DNA from 2 places in the Xylanimonas protaetiae genome. Region 2 is predicted to be linked to the other one. Evidence: riboswitches for the same ligand, from Rfam matches in the RefSeq annotation. Region 2 holds a riboswitch; the other holds the start of a gene.

What was found. A riboswitch is a leader RNA that binds a small molecule or an ion and turns the genes downstream of it on or off. The one in region 2 is predicted to bind thiamine pyrophosphate.
Region 1: another riboswitch for thiamine pyrophosphate. It lies ahead of ET471_RS06275 (thiamine ABC transporter substrate-binding protein); the one in region 2 lies ahead of thiM (hydroxyethylthiazole kinase).

Annotation. Positions count from the first base shown of each region.
Region 1 covers NZ_CP035493.1:1,385,371-1,390,790, forward strand. Annotated here, with positions in the region: rRNA gene ET471_RS06260 (23S ribosomal RNA) at 1-2,044, shown strand, start outside; rRNA gene rrf (5S ribosomal RNA) at 2,160-2,276, shown strand; gene ET471_RS06270 (DUF4235 domain-containing protein) at 2,358-2,603, opposite strand; TPP riboswitch at 2,780-2,884, shown strand; gene ET471_RS06275 (thiamine ABC transporter substrate-binding protein) at 2,955-4,037, shown strand; gene ET471_RS06280 (ABC transporter permease) at 4,076-5,420, shown strand, end outside.
Region 2 covers NZ_CP035493.1:2,472,553-2,477,972, forward strand. Annotated here, with positions in the region: gene dxr (1-deoxy-D-xylulose-5-phosphate reductoisomerase) at 1-479, shown strand, start outside; gene thiD (bifunctional hydroxymethylpyrimidine kinase/phosphomethylpyrimidine kinase) at 510-1,574, opposite strand; gene thiE (thiamine phosphate synthase) at 1,571-2,287, opposite strand; gene thiM (hydroxyethylthiazole kinase) at 2,284-3,120, opposite strand; TPP riboswitch at 3,109-3,209, opposite strand; gene ET471_RS11440 (purine-cytosine permease family protein) at 3,367-4,800, shown strand; gene ET471_RS11445 (M50 family metallopeptidase) at 4,810-5,420, shown strand, end outside.

The sequences.
Region 1 (5,420 bases), 1.1 Mb from region 2:
GCTAAGGCCCCTAAGCGTGTGCTCAGTGGGAAAGGATGTGGAGTTGCACAGACAACCAGGAGGTTGGCTTAGAAGCAGCCACCCTTGAAAGAGTGCGTAATAGCTCACTGGTCAAGTGATTCCGCGCCGACAATGTAGCGGGGCTCAAGCACACCGCCGAAGCCGTGGCAGCGCAGCGACACCCAAGCCGCGAACTTGATTCGTTGGTTCAGGGGCTGTGCTGGGTAGGGGAGCGTCGTGTGGACAGTGAAGCCGCGGGGTGACCCAGTGGTGGAGACTACACGAGTGAGAATGCAGGCATGAGTAGCGAATGACGGGTGAGAAACCCGTCCGCCGAATGACCAAGGGTTCCAGGGCCAGGTTAATCCGCCCTGGGTAAGTCGGGACCTAAGGCGAGGCCGACAGGCGTAGTCGATGGACAAGGAGTTGATATTCTCCTACCGGCGAAGAACCGCCCATACCGAACCCAGGAATGCTAAACGCCCCAAGGGCGCCATCGTGGTCTTCGGACCACACCGGCGCCGGCGGCGCGTGACCCGACCTGGCAGTAGGTAAGCGTATTAACAGGGGTGACGCAGGAAGGTAGCCCGGCGTGGCGATGGTAGTCCACGTCCAAGGCCGTAGCCCGACACCTAGGCAAATCCGGGTGTCACACAGGGTGAGAGCTGATAGTGACCGCGTATGCGGGAAACGGGTGATCCTCTGCTGCCAAGAAAAGCCTCGACGCGAGGTTCTAGCCGCCCGTACCCCAAACCGACTCAGGTGGTCAGGTAGAGAATACCAAGGCGATCGAGCGAATCGTGGTTAAGGAACTCGGCAAAATGCCCCCGTAACTTCGGGAGAAGGGGGGCCTGAACCGTCAACCACCTAGCGTGGGGACGCGGGGAGGGCCGCAGAGACCAGGGAGAAGCGACTGTTTACTAAAAACACAGGTCCGTGCGAAGTCGCAAGACGATGTATACGGACTGACGCCTGCCCGGTGCTGGAAGGTTAAGAGGACGGGTCAACCTTTGGTGAAGCCCAGAATTTAAGCCCCAGTAAACGGCGGTGGTAACTATAACCATCCTAAGGTAGCGAAATTCCTTGTCGGGTAAGTTCCGACCTGCACGAATGGCGTAACGACTTCTCCGCTGTCTCAACCGCGAGCTCGGCGAAATTGCACTACGAGTAAAGATGCTCGTTACGCGCAGCAGGACGGAAAGACCCCGGGACCTTTACTATAGCTTGGTATTGGTGTTCGGTGCAGTTTGTGTAGGATAGGTGGGAGACTATGAACCCCGGGCGCCAGCTCGGGGGAGTCAACGTTGAAATACCACTCTGACTGCAACGGATATCTAACCTCGGTCCGTCATCCGGATCAGGGACAGTGCCTGGTGGGTAGTTTAACTGGGGCGGTTGCCTCCCAAAATGTAACGGAGGCGCCCAAAGGTTCCCTCAGCCTGGTTGGCAATCAGGTGTCGAGTGCAAGTGCACAAGGGAGCTTGACTGTGAGACCGACAGGTCGAGCAGGGACGAAAGTCGGGACTAGTGATCCGGCGGTGGCTTGTGGAAGCGCCGTCGCTCAACGGATAAAAGGTACCCCGGGGATAACAGGCTGATCTTGCCCAAGAGTCCATATCGACGGCATGGTTTGGCACCTCGATGTCGGCTCGTCGCATCCTGGGGCTGGAGTAGGTCCCAAGGGTTGGGCTGTTCGCCCATTAAAGCGGTACGCGAGCTGGGTTTAGAACGTCGTGAGACAGTTCGGTCCCTATCCGCTGCGCGCGCAGGAAACTTGAGAAGGGCTGTCCCTAGTACGAGAGGACCGGGACGGACGAACCTCTGGTGTGCCAGTTGTACTGCCAAGTGCACCGCTGGTTAGCTACGTTCGGGAAGGATAACCGCTGAAAGCATCTAAGCGGGAAGCCTGCTTCAAGATGAGGTTTCCATGAACGCAAGTTCTGAAGGCACCCAGCGAGACCACTGGGTAGATAGGCCGGATGTGGAAGGCAGGACCAACGACTGCCGCAGCTGACCGGTACTAATCAGCCAACAACTTCAACACACACACTTACACTTGCTACGCGTCCACTGTGCGGTTCCCGAGAAACGGGCAACCACCCCCACCCCCGCCCCCGACCAGGGCGGGAACACGGGGGCACCCGACAACTCGATACTGTTACGGCGGTCATAGCGTAGGGGAAACGCCCGGTCCCATTCCGAACCCGGAAGCTCAGCCCTACAGCGCCGATGGTACTGCCCTGGAGACGGGGTGGGAGAGTAGGACGCCGCCGGACACCCTTCAACGAAAGACCCCGCACCCACCGGTGCGGGGTCTTTCGCACACCCAGGATCGGGAGTCCCGGACGAGAGACGGCTCAGGCGGCCGGCTTCGCGGCGAAGCGTGCGACGGCGCGGGCGGCACCCCGGTGCGCGAGCCGGCGGGCGAGGACGGCGACGCCGCCGGACACCGCGGCGAACGTGACGGCCTGGACGATGGTGATCTCGTCGTTGTCGAGGTCCTTCGGGGCGGACCGGCCGGTGCTCTTCTCCCAGATCATCCCGACGGCCTTCTGGGCCAGCCAGCCCGCCGCCAGCGTCAGCACCGCCGTGCCGATCTTCACGGTCAAGGGTTCGTCCCTCGTGGTCACGTGCGTCCTCCCGGCTCTGCGCCGAACGGTGGTCGTCGTCGCTGGTCCACGGTATCCCCAGGCCGGAGGCGGGCGCCCGGGGGCGGGCCCCCGGACCGGTCATCCGCGAGACACGGTCGAGCGGTCCGGACCTGGGGCGTTACGCTGGTGGGGAACGACAGGGGAGCGCCACCGGGCGCTGAGAGTGCGGACCACCGCAGACCCTCGAACCTGATCCGGCTAGCACCGGTGGAGGAAGTCGGGCTTCTCGATCCCTGTGCGCTGTCAGCGCGCTCACGCGACGACGGTGCACGGGCCCCCTTCTCGACCCTGAGGAGGATCACCATGACAGCCAAGTCACTGCGCGCCCGCGCCGCGGCCGTCGTCGCCGTCGGGCTGCTGCCCGCCCTGGCCGCGTGCTCGAGCGGTACGCCGAGCGGCGGTGCGAGCCCGAGCGGCGGCGACACCGTCACGCTCGTCACGCACGACTCGTGGGCGGTCTCGGACGACGTCATCGCGAAGTTCGAGCAGGAGAGCGGGTTCACGGTCAAGCAGGTCGCCATGGGCGACGCCGGCACCCTGGCCAACCAGGTGGTGCTGACCCAGGGCTCGCCCGTGGGCGACCTCGTCTTCGGCATCGACAACACGTTCGCGTCGCGCGTCATCGACGCCGGCGCGCTCGAGCCCCACGTCCCGGCCGGGCTGGCCGAGTCGGCCACGCCGCTCGTCCTCGGCGACGGGGCGCTGATCCCGATCGACCTGGGCGACGTCTGCGTCAACACCGACGTCGCGTGGTTCCAGGAGCGGGGGCTCGCCGAGCCCGAGACGCTCGAGGACCTCGCCAAGCCCGAGTTCAAGGACCTCATGGTCGCGCTGAACCCCGCGTCGTCGTCGCCGGGCATGGCGTTCATGCTGGCCACCATCGGCGCGTTCGGCGACGACGGGTTCGGCGGCCAGGGCTGGACCGGCTACTGGGAGGCGCTCAAGGCCAACGGCCTCAAGGTCGCCGACTCGTGGGAGGACGGGTACTACACGGAGTTCTCCGGCGCGGGCGAGGGTGGCACGCGACCGATCGTCGTGAGCTACTCGACGTCGCCGGCGTTCACCGTGACCGACGACGGCACGGCCACCACGACGCGTGCCCTGCTCGGCACGTGCTTCCGGCAGGTGGAGTTCGCGGGAGTCCTCGCCGGCGCCCAGAACCCCGAGGGGGCCCGCGCGCTGCTCGACTTCCTGGTCTCGCAGCCGTTCCAGGCCGACATCCCCGGTCAGATGTACATGTACCCGGCCGACTCCTCGGTCGAGCTTCCGGCCGAGTGGACGCAGTTCGCGCCGCTCTCGGACGCCCCGTTCGAGGTCGACCCCGCGGACATCGCCGCGAACCGCGACGCCTGGCTCGACCAGTGGACCGCCGCCGTCGGCGGCTGACCGCACACGACGCGGCTGGGGGTGCTGCAATGGCCGGGATGACCCGCGCCCGGGCCGCCGTCTCGGCACCCTCAGCCGTGTGGTGGGGAGTGGCCGTGCTGCTGCCCCTCGCCTTCCTCGGCGTGTTCTTCGCCTGGCCCGCGGTCACGCTGGTCGCGCGCGGGTTCCTCGCCGAGGGCGGTGGCGTGGACCTCGGCGGGCTGCGCGACGTGCTGGGCAACCCGCGCACGTGGCGGCTCGTCGGGACGACGCTCGCGCAGGCGACCGCCGGGTCCGCGGCGTCCGTGCTGCTCGGGCTGCCCGTGGCGTACCTGCTGTACCGGACGCGGTTCCCGGGGCGCGGGCTGCTGCGCGGCCTGGTGACGGTGCCGTTCGTGCTGCCGACCGTCGTCGTCGGCGTCGCGTTCCGGGCGCTGTTCCAGACCGGCGGGCTGCTCGGCTGGGCGCACCTGGACGGCACCTTCGTGGCCGTCGTCGTCGCGCTCGTGTTCTTCAACGTGTCCGTCGTCGTGCGGACCGTGGGCGGGCTCTGGGAGCGGCTCGACCCGCGTGCCGAGCAGGCCGCGCGGGCGCTCGGGGCGTCGCCCGCGCGGGCGTTCCGCACCGTGACGCTGCCCGCGCTGAGCCCGGCCCTAGCCTCCGCCGCGGCCGTCGTGTTCCTGTTCTGCGCGACGGCGTTCGGCGTCGTGCTGGTGCTCGGCGGGCTCGGGTACGGGACCGTCGAGACGGAGATCTACCGGCGCACCACGCAGTTCCTCGACCTGCGCACCGCCGCGGTGCTCTCCATCCTCCAGCTCCTGGTGGTCACCCTCGCCCTGTGGGTCGCCGGGCGCGCCCGCGCGCGCCGCGAGCGCGCGCTGCACCTCGAGCACGAGGACGTCGCCGCGCACCGGTGGAGCGTGCGCAGCGTGCCCGACGTCGCCGCCGCGGTGGCGACGTCGGTCGTCGTCGGCGGGCTCGTCGTACTGCCGCTCGCCGGGCTCGTGGGGCGCTCGTTCCGGGGGCCCGACGGCGCCTGGGGGCTCGCGAACTACCGGGCCCTCGGCACCACGGGCGGGCGCAACGCGCTCGCCGTGACGGTGTGGGAGGCGCTCGCGAACTCGGTGCGCACGGCCCTCGTCGCGACGGTCATCGCGGTCGTCGTCGGGGGGCTCGTCGCGCTGGTGGTGTCGCGTCGGCCGCGCGCCCGCGTCGCGCGGAGGGCCGTCGGGCTGCTCGACGCCGTCGTCATGCTGCCACTCGGGGTGAGCGCGGTGACCGTCGGGTTCGGGTTCCTCATCACGCTCGACCGGCCGCTCGGGCTCGACGTCGACCTGCGCACGTCCGGGCTGCTCGTACCCATCGCGCAGGCCGTCGTCGCCGTGCCCCTCGTGGTGCGCACGG
Region 2 (5,420 bases):
ACGTCCCGGTCGAGCGGATCACGGTCGTCGTGCACCCGCAGTCGGTCGTGCACTCGATGGTGGAGTTCGTCGACGGGTCCACCATCGCGCAGGCGAGCCCGCCCGACATGCGCCTGCCGATCGCGCTCGGCCTGTCCTGGCCCGACCGCCTCGATCCCGTCTCCGCGCCGTGCGACTGGACGCAGGCGACCGCCTGGACGTTCGAGCCGCTCGACGAGACGACGTTCCCGGCCGTCGGCCTGGCCCGGGCGGCCGCCGCCGCGTCCGCGACGCACCCCGCCGTCTACAACGCCGCCAACGAGCAGGGCGTCGCGGCGTTCCTCGCGGGCCGGATCGGGTTCCTGGACATCGTCGACACGGTCGAGCGGGTGCTCGGCGAGCACGACGGCGTCGCGGCCGCCGCCGTCATCCTCGCCGACGTCGAGGGCGCCGAGGCGTGGGCGCGCGCCCGGGCGGACGAGCTGCTCGCGCGGCGCTGAGACCGAGCATCCCCTGAGGGGCGCCTCGGCTCAGCGCGCCGCCCAGCCGTGGTCGACGGGGCCGTGCCCCGACCAGGCGCCCGGCGCGCCCGGCACGCCCAGCAGCCCGGTGCCGCCGACGTGCAGCGACCGGCCGGCGGCCAGCGCGCCCGTCAGGTAGTCCTTGGCCGCCCGGACCGCCGCAGGCCACCCGCCGGCGCCCGGGCGCAGCACCGCGCACGCCGAGCTGAGCGTGCACCCGGTCCCGTGCGTGTTGCGGGTCGCGACGTGCGGGCCGGCGAGCGCGACGACGACGCCGCCCGGCCCGGCCAGGTGGTCGACGGCGAGGCGGGCGGCGGCCGCGTGGTCGCCGGTGCCGCGGGAGGCAGCCTCGCCGGGCGCCTCGGGCGCCTCGGGCGCCTCGGGCGCCTCGGGCGCCTCGGGCGCCCCGGTGGCCGGCAGGTGCCCGCCCTTGACCAGCGCCCACCGGCCGCCCGCGGGCGCGGGTGCACCCTGCGCGGCCGCGAGCGCGAGGATCGCGCGGGCCTGGTCGGCCGCCTCGGCCGCGTCGCGGGCCTCGTCGGCGCCCAGCAGGACGGCGGCCTCGGCGAGGTTGGGCGTGACGAGGTCGGCCAGCGGCAGCAGCCGCTCGCGCAGCACGGCCTCGGCCTCACGGGCGAGCAGCCGGTCGCCCGACGTCGCGACCATGACGGGGTCCAGCACCACGACGGGCGCCGCCACCCCGGCCCGGGCGGCCATGGCGCGCAGCCCCTCGATCGCGTCGGCGACCGCCCCGGCGACGGCGGCGTCGCTCGTCATGCCGATCTTCACGGCGTCGACCGCGACGTCGGCCAGCAGCGTCTCGAGCTGGGCCGTGACCATGTCGGCCGGCACGGGGTGGACGCGCGTGACGCCGACGGTCGACTGGGCCGTCAGGCCCGTGAGCACCGCGCAGCCGTAGCCGCCGAGCGCCGCGAACGTCTTGAGGTCCGCCTGGATCCCGGCGCCGCCCGAGGGGTCGGAGCCGGCGACGGTCAGGGCGACGACGGGGTGCCCGGCGGGGCGCCGGCCATTCGCCCCGTCCGCCGCGGTGCCGCCCGCGGCGGGCCGGCTCATCGTGCCCGCCACGCGTGCGCGAGCGCGGCCGTCGCCGCGCGCGGGTCGGGCGTGCCGCACACCGCCGAGACGACCGCGGACCCCACGGCGCCCGCCGCGCGCAGCGCGGGCACGTCGACGGCCCGCAGGCCGCCGATGGCGACGCAGGGCGGCGCGCCCGCCGCGCGGGCGGCCGCGGCGACGGCGGCGAGCCCGTCGAGCCCGATCGCCGGGCGGGCGTCCGCCTTCGACGTCGTCGCGTGCACGGGCCCGACGCCCAGCAGGTCGAGGGTGCCGGCCGGGAGCGCGGCCGCGGCGACGGCCTCGGCGGGCGTCGTGACGCTCAGGCCCAGGTGCCGGCCGGGCCCGAGCAGCCGGCGGGCCGCCACGGGGTCGAGGTCGTGCTGGCCGACGTGCGCGCCGTCGGCGCCGATCGCGAGCGCGACGTCGACCCGGTCGTCGACGACGAGCGGCACGCCGGCCGGGCGCAGCACCGCGAGCAGTGCCTCGCCCAGCGCCGCGAGCTCGCGCGTGCTCGCGCCCGGGTCGCGCAGCTGCACGGCGGTGACGCCGCCCGCGAGGGCGGCACGCACCGTGTCGAGGACGCCCGCAGGACCGCCGCACCGCACGGTGTCGGTCACGAGGTAGACGGCCGGGTCGAACGCGCCGCGCACGCCCGGTCCCGCGGGCGAGGCGCCCGGTCTCACGGCCGCCGCGGCCAGGTCCGCGCTCATGCCGCCGCCCCCACGGGCTCGGCCACGAGCCCGGCGCGCGCGCCGACGACGGCGGGCTCGACGTCGTCGATCCGGTCGAGCAGCGCGACGGCGAACGACCCGGTCGTGGGTGCCGTCGCGGCCGCGAGCTCGCCCGCGACGCACATCCACGCGGTCGCCGCGGTCGCGGCCAGGAGCCGGTCGTCGGTCACCGCGGCGCACGCCGCGACGAGCGCGCCGAGCGAGCACCCCACGCCCGTCACGCGCGTGAGCAGCGGGTGGCCGGAACGCACGCGCACCACGCGGGCGCCGTCGGTGACGAGGTCCACCGCCCCGCTCACGGCGACGACGGCCCCCGACTCGCGGGCGAGGCGCAGCGCCGTGGCGCGCACGCCGTCGGGCGTGTCCAGCGAGTCGACGCCGCGCCCGCCCTGCCCGCCGGCCAGGGCCGCGACCTCCGACGCGTTGCCCCGCACGATCGTGGGCCCGACGGCGAGCAGCTCGGCCGCCAGGGCCGTGCGCAGGGGCAGCGCCCCGATCGCGACGGGGTCGAGCACCCACGGCGTCCCCGCGTCGACCGCCGCGTGCGCGGCGACGCGCATCGCGTCGGGCTGCTCGCCCTCGACGGTGCCGAGGTTGGTCAGCAGCCCGTCGGCGACGCGCGCGAACCCGCCCGCCTCGACGGGCGTGGCGACCATCGCGGGCGCCGCGCCCGCGGCGAGCAGCACGTTCGCCGTGACGTTCGTGACCACGGTGTTCGTGATGCAGTGGACGAGCGGGCCGGTCGCCCGGACGGCGGTCACCACGCCGGCGACGTCGCCGGGGGTGAGGACGGACGGCATGACGGTGCTCATGAGCGTTCCCTTCGCTAGCACTACCTAGATCAGGTTCGACGGGTGCATCTCAGCCGGACCGTCCAGGTCCGGCGCCCCGCGCCGACGCCCACCCTAACCGCGGCTAGGGTGTGCCTGCGCCCCTGACCAGGGGCCGCGTCCAACGGGAGTCCGGGATCCGCGCAGCGGCCGCCGGGCTGAGAGGGCGGCCGGGTGCCGCCGACCGATCGAACCTGTCCGGCTCACACCGGCGTAGGGAGGACCGTGATGGCGTCTGCCGTCCCCGTTCGCGAACCTGTCCACGGCCCCGGCGAGGCACCACCCGCCGAGGGCTCCGTCGAGGCCCCCGTCACGCTCGACGGACCGCCCGTGCGCGTGCACCGCGGGCGCGACCACCTCGGGCTGTGGGCGAGCCTCGGCGTCAGCCTGCTGGTGCCCGTGGTCGCCGTCTACTTCGTGCCCACGTCGCTCGCCGCGACGTTCGTCGCGATCGGTGTCGGCACCCTGGTCGGGTGCGGGCTGCTCGGGGCGGTCGCGGCGATCGGCGCCCGCACCGGCGAGCCGGCCATGGTCGTCTTCCGCGGCCTGCTCGGCGCCCGCGGGTCGTGGGTGCCCACCGCGCTCAACGTGCTGCAGTGCCTGGGCTGGGCGTGCTTCGAGGTGTGGATCATCGGCCGCGCCGCCTCGGGCGTCTGGCCGCAGGTGCCGCGCTGGGTGTTCGTCGTGGCCGCCGGGGTGGTCGCCACCGCGATGGCGCTGCGGCCCCTCGGGTCGGCGGCGCTGCTGCGGCGCGCCGCGGTCGTCGTCGTCGTCGCGTGCTCGGCGTACTTCCTCGTCGACGCCGCCCGGCGCCCGCTCGGGCCCGTCGGCGCGGGCGGGTGGCGCGGGCTGTGGACCAACGTCGACCTCGTGGCCTCGATGTCGGTGTCCTGGATCCCGCTCGTCGCGGACTACACCCGGCACGCGCGGCGCGGCACCGCGCGGGGCACCGGCGTCGCCGTCGGCGTCGGGTACGGCCTGGCCTCGGCGGCGTTCTTCTGCGTCGGGGCGCTCGGCCTGCTCGCCTACCGCCCGGCCGACGGCGACCTGGTCGCGGCGCTGCTCGCCGTGCCGGCGGGCGCGGTCGCCCTGGCGATCCTCGCCGCCGACGAGGTGGACCAGGCGTTCGCGAACGTCTACTCCACGGCCGTGAGCCTGCAGAACGTCGCACCGCGCGCCGACCGCCGCCTGCTCGCGCTCGGCGTGGGGGCGGTCGCTACCGCGCTGGGCGTCCTGGTCGACGACGGGTACGCGTACGAGGGGTTCCTCCTGCTCATCGGCGCGGTGTTCACGCCGCTCGGGGCGGTGCTCGTCGTCGACCACTGGGTGGTGCGCCGCGGCCGCTACGACCTGCGCGCCGCGGCGCCCGCGCGGCCCTGGCTGTTCGTGCCGTGGGTGGCGGGGTTCGTCGCGTTCGAGCTCGTCACGCCGACGTTCGTCGCGCTGTGGCCGGCGTGGGGCACGGCCTGGGGGCGGGCGCAGGCGGCGCTCGCCATCCCGGCCGACAACGGGTGGTCGGCGGTCGTGGCCGCGCTCGTGGTGGCCGGGGCGCTCACGCTCGCGGTCGCCCCGCTGGACCGCCGCCACGCGGACCGGGCGGCACGCGACGCCCCGCAGGTCGCCACGCCCGCCGCCCAGGAGGCGGTCAGCCCGGGCGCCTAGGCTGGGCGGGTGAGCATCGTCGTCGGGATCCTGGTCGTCGTCATCGGCGTCGCCCTGTCCATCGCCCTGCACGAGGTCGGGCACATGGTGCCCGCCAAGAGGTTCGGCGTGCGCGTCAGCCAGTACATGATCGGGTTCGGCCCGACCCTCTGGTCGCGGACGAAGGGCGAGACGGAGTACGGCCTCAAGGCGTTCCCGCTGGGCGGGTTCGTGCGGATGGTCGGCATGATGCCCCCGGCGCCCGCGGGCGCCCGCCGGACCGGCCGCGGCTTCTTCTCGCAGGTCATCGCGGACACGCGCGACCAGTCGGTCGAGGAGATCCGCCCCGGCGAGGAGCACCGCGCGTTCTACAACCTGTCGACGCCCAAGAAGCTCGTGGTCATGCTCGGCGGCCCGGTGATGAACCTCTTCCTCGCGGTCGTCATGACGGCGTCGTTCTTCGCCATCGGCCTCACGCAGCAGACGACGACGGTCGCGTCGGTGAGCGCGTGCGTCCCGACGGCGACCGGCGCACCCTGCGACGCCGCCGACCCGGCGCCCGCCACGGCCGCGGGCCTCCAGCCGGGCGACCGCGTCGTGTCCTACGACGGCCAGAGCACCACGACGTGGCGCGCCCTGCT